Regions from separate parts of the Paenibacillus sp. PvR133 genome, predicted to be linked through region 1. Evidence: a T-box and tRNA genes for the amino acid it is inferred to sense, from the RefSeq annotation. Region 1 holds a T-box; the other holds one or more tRNA genes.
What was found. The T-box of region 1 lies ahead of ileS (isoleucine--tRNA ligase). A T-box ahead of a tRNA ligase gene usually reads a tRNA of that ligase, here a tRNA-Ile.
Positions count from the first base shown of each region.

Region 1 (2,197 bases):
CATTTTCACGACATACCCGGTAATCATCCTCACCGTGCGCCGGAGCCATATGAACGATACCTGTACCGCTGGAGTCTGTTACGAACTTCGCACCCAGAATCTGATTACCCTTCTCAACCTGAAAATACGTAAATGGCGGGGTATACGTTTGGCCAACCAGTTCTGAACCGGATAGCGTTCCAATCACTTCATGATCGCCTTTAATTACGTCCTCAACCAGATTTTTAGCAACGATGTATACACCGTCTTCCTGCTTCACACGTGCATATTCCAGTCCAGGGTTGACGGCGAGCGCCACGTGACTCGGCAAGGTCCAAGGCGTTGTCGTCCAAGCCAGAACATATTCACCACTGCTATGCAACTTGAATTTGGCCGTGGCACTCAGATCCTTCACATCTTTGTAGCCCTGCGCTACTTCATGAGAACTTAGCGTCGTCTGACAATCCGGGCAATACGGACTCACACGATGACCACGATACAGCAGATCTTTTTCATGAATTGTCGCCAAAATGTTCCATACGCTCTCGATATAGTTATTATCCAATGTAATGTACGGGTTATCGAGGTCAGTCCAGTATCCGATCGCTTCGGTTAGATCACGCCATTGTTGCTCGTACTCAAACACGCTTGCCTTACATTTTTTAATAAACTTTTCAACGCCATATTCTTCAATTTCAGGTTTGTGGGAGATTCCCAGTTGCTTTTGTACACCCAATTCTACCGGCAAGCCATGCGTGTCCCAGCCTGCCTTACGTACGACGCGGTATCCCTTCATTGTCTGATAGCGGCCTACAAAATCCTTAATTACACGGCCCAGCACGTGACCGATATGCGGTTTACCGTTAGCTGTTGGTGGGCCCTCATAAAATACAAAATTTGGATTTCCTTCACGATTTGTGATGGATTTACGGAATGTGTCCTCTTCTTTCCATTTGCTCAGGATGCGCAGGTCACGGGACCGTGCTTTTTCTTTAACATCCACTCTGTTCATACTTCATACTTCCTCTCTACTCATCATTGATTTCCCTAGCATTTCCTAAAAAAAGCAACAAAAAAAGCCCCATCCCTGTAAAGGGACGAGACTGTGCTCGCGTTACCACCCTGATTCCGTAAAAACAGACCATTCTAAAATACAGTCTCATCACGGCTCTCTGAGCCCCACTCAACTACAGCAGGGCGCCATTATAACGCATGGCAAACGGTGATTGCTTACACACGCCATAAAAAATCTTAAGCGCTTCAGCTCACTTCTCCGGGAGGATCTTCGGTCATGTTCTGAACGTTGGCTTGCACCGGAAGGCCAACTCTCTGAGGGACAAATCATGACGTACTCGTTCCCATCAACGAATTAAACATGTTAAATTCATCGAATATTAAATCAGCAACATCGTTGCCTTGAATAACAACCATCAGCCGACGGACGGATAATCATTGAATTCAGTATAGTATTTACAGTTATAGCCTGTTTAAAGATAAAAGTCAACCCTAACAAAGCCTAATAAAAGCTTGTCAGAAATGAAATTAGTAAATTTCTTTCATCTCACGCTCGCGCTCCAGTACTTCGCGTTCCCGGTTTTCAAGGGCTTCCCAGCCATCTTGGCTTAACAAATCAAGCTGTGCTTCCACCAGTGTACGAAACCGTGCTCGGTAAATCGATGCCTGCTTCTTCAGTTCTTCAACCTCCAACGCGATCTTGCGGGATTTAGACAATGCTTCGTTCACAATACGGTCCGCATTTTTTTCCGCTTCCTTCACGATCAGTTGGGATTCTTTCTTGGCGTTGTTACGAACTTCATCAGCCGCTTCCTGCGCCACGATAATCGTCTTACTCAGCGTATCCTCAATCGTCGCGAAATGATCGAGCTTCTCCTGTACGTTCAACAACTCGGTGCTCAGTTCTTTATTTTCACGAATAACGCCCTCGTAATCTTTGATCACCTGATCCAAAAATTCATTAACCTGATCCTCATCATAACCGCGAAGCCGGCGGGCAAATTCCTTGTTATGTATATCCAATGGCGTTAATGGCATGCCGTCCACCTCCTATAAGATTGACAAAAAATACATTTCCCGCGTCACGACGCTCACTATCATCTATCGGTCATCATACTCCGTTTTGTGAATACTGTACAGAGCAAAATCGTTCCAGTTCTTCGCTATAGCTTAATTCTTTCGACAGAAAGCTCGTGATTCCTGC
Region 1 is NZ_JAFIBS010000001.1:5,112,575-5,114,771, forward strand. Features, by position in the region: gene ileS (isoleucine--tRNA ligase) at 1-991, opposite strand, end outside; T-box leader at 1,070-1,353, opposite strand; gene JOE49_RS22280 (DivIVA domain-containing protein) at 1,522-2,031, opposite strand.

Region 2 (2,197 bases), 3.6 Mb from region 1:
CACTACTCGGGATCCGTCTCGGAGGGAACAAGTTTTGAACTACAGGGCTTTTACCTTCTCTGGCGGGCCTTTCCAGACCTCTTCATCTAACCGGTTCCTTTGTAACTCCATGTGAGACGTCCCACAACCCCAAGGAGCAAGCTCCTTGGTTTGGGCTAATCCGCGTTCGCTCGCCGCTACTGACGGAATCACTATTGTTTTCTCTTCCTCAGGGTACTTAGATGTTTCAGTTCCCCTGGTCTGCCTCTATTCTGCCTATGTATTCAGCAGAAAGTGACTGTCGATGAAGACAGCCGGGTTTCCCCATTCGGACATCCCCGGATCAAAGCTTGCTTACAGCTCCCCGAGGCTTTATCGTTGTTCGCCACGTCCTTCGTCGGCTCCTGGCGCCTAGGCATCCTCCGTGTGCTCTTTGTAGCTTAACCTAGACTTTTCTTTCAAAGAAAGAAAATGTCGATGTTCGATAAAGAATGATTTTTGCCAAAGGCAAAAGATCTTTCCTTACCTGCTACCTTTATTTCACTTGTTTACACAAGATCAGCTTAAAGGAATATTCTAAAACGCAATTTCGTTTCGGTATCCAGTTTTCAAGGTGCAATGATAATAATCTTTTTGGTGGAGCCAAGCGGGATCGAACCGCTGACCTCCTGCTTGCAAGGCAGGCGCTCTCCCAGCTGAGCTATGGCCCCAAAAGTAAATATAAAATTATATGGTGGGCCCTAGTGGACTCGAACCACCGACCTCACCCTTATCAGGGGTGCGCTCTAACCAGCTGAGCTAAGGGCCCATAATAAACCACCAAAGAAGTTCTTCTTTAGTGGTTGCGCTTGGCGACGTCCTACTCTCCCAGGACCCTGCGGTCCAAGTACCATCGGCGCTGGAGGGCTTAACGGTCGTGTTCGGGATGGGTACGTGTGGAACCCCTCCGCTATCGCCACCAAACGTTCGAGAGTTTGAGCTCTCAAAACTGAGCAACGAGTGAGTAACAGGCCTAAACCTGAGTTTTGAAGCTTACGCTTCATATTTGAATGTTTCCATTGCAGGAAACGATTCTCCATAGAAAGGAGGTGATCCAGCCGCACCTTCCGATACGGCTACCTTGTTACGACTTCACCCCAATCATCTACCCCACCTTCGGCGGCTGGCTCCCTTGCGGGTTACCCCACCGACTTCGGGTGTTGTAAACTCTCGTGGTGTGACGGGCGGTGTGTACAAGACCCGGGAACGTATTCACCGCGGCATGCTGATCCGCGATTACTAGCAATTCCGACTTCATGTAGGCGAGTTGCAGCCTACAATCCGAACTGAGACCGGCTTTTCTAGGATTGGCTCCACCTCGCGATTTCGCTTCCCGTTGTACCGGCCATTGTAGTACGTGTGTAGCCCAGGTCATAAGGGGCATGATGATTTGACGTCATCCCCACCTTCCTCCGGTTTGTCACCGGCAGTCTGCTTAGAGTGCCCAGCTTGACCTGCTGGCAACTAAGCATAAGGGTTGCGCTCGTTGCGGGACTTAACCCAACATCTCACGACACGAGCTGACGACAACCATGCACCACCTGTCTCCTCTGTCCCGAAGGAAAGGCCTATCTCTAGACCGGTCAGAGGGATGTCAAGACCTGGTAAGGTTCTTCGCGTTGCTTCGAATTAAACCACATACTCCACTGCTTGTGCGGGTCCCCGTCAATTCCTTTGAGTTTCAGTCTTGCGACCGTACTCCCCAGGCGGAATGCTTAATGTGTTAACTTCGGCACCAAGGGTATCGAAACCCCTAACACCTAGCATTCATCGTTTACGGCGTGGACTACCAGGGTATCTAATCCTGTTTGCTCCCCACGCTTTCGCGCCTCAGCGTCAGTTACAGCCCAGAGAGTCGCCTTCGCCACTGGTGTTCCTCCACATATCTACGCATTTCACCGCTACACGTGGAATTCCACTCTCCTCTTCTGCACTCAAGCTCCCCAGTTTCCAGTGCGACCCGAAGTTGAGCCTCGGGATTAAACACCAGACTTAAAGAGCCGCCTGCGCGCGCTTTACGCCCAATAATTCCGGACAACGCTTGCCCCCTACGTATTACCGCGGCTGCTGGCACGTAGTTAGCCGGGGCTTTCTTCTCAGGTACCGTCACTCTTGTAGCAGTTACTCTACAAGACGTTCTTCCCTGGCAACAGAGCTTTACGATCCGAAAACCTTCATC
Region 2 is NZ_JAFIBS010000001.1:1,484,259-1,486,455, reverse strand. Features, by position in the region: rRNA gene JOE49_RS06600 (23S ribosomal RNA) at 1-425, opposite strand, end outside; tRNA gene JOE49_RS06595 (tRNA-Ala) at 614-689, opposite strand; tRNA gene JOE49_RS06590 (tRNA-Ile) at 711-787, opposite strand; rRNA gene rrf (5S ribosomal RNA) at 826-942, opposite strand; rRNA gene JOE49_RS06580 (16S ribosomal RNA) at 1,061-2,197, opposite strand, start outside.
Region 2: it encodes a tRNA-Ile, which carries the amino acid that the T-box ahead of ileS (isoleucine--tRNA ligase) is inferred to sense. The anticodon was not compared.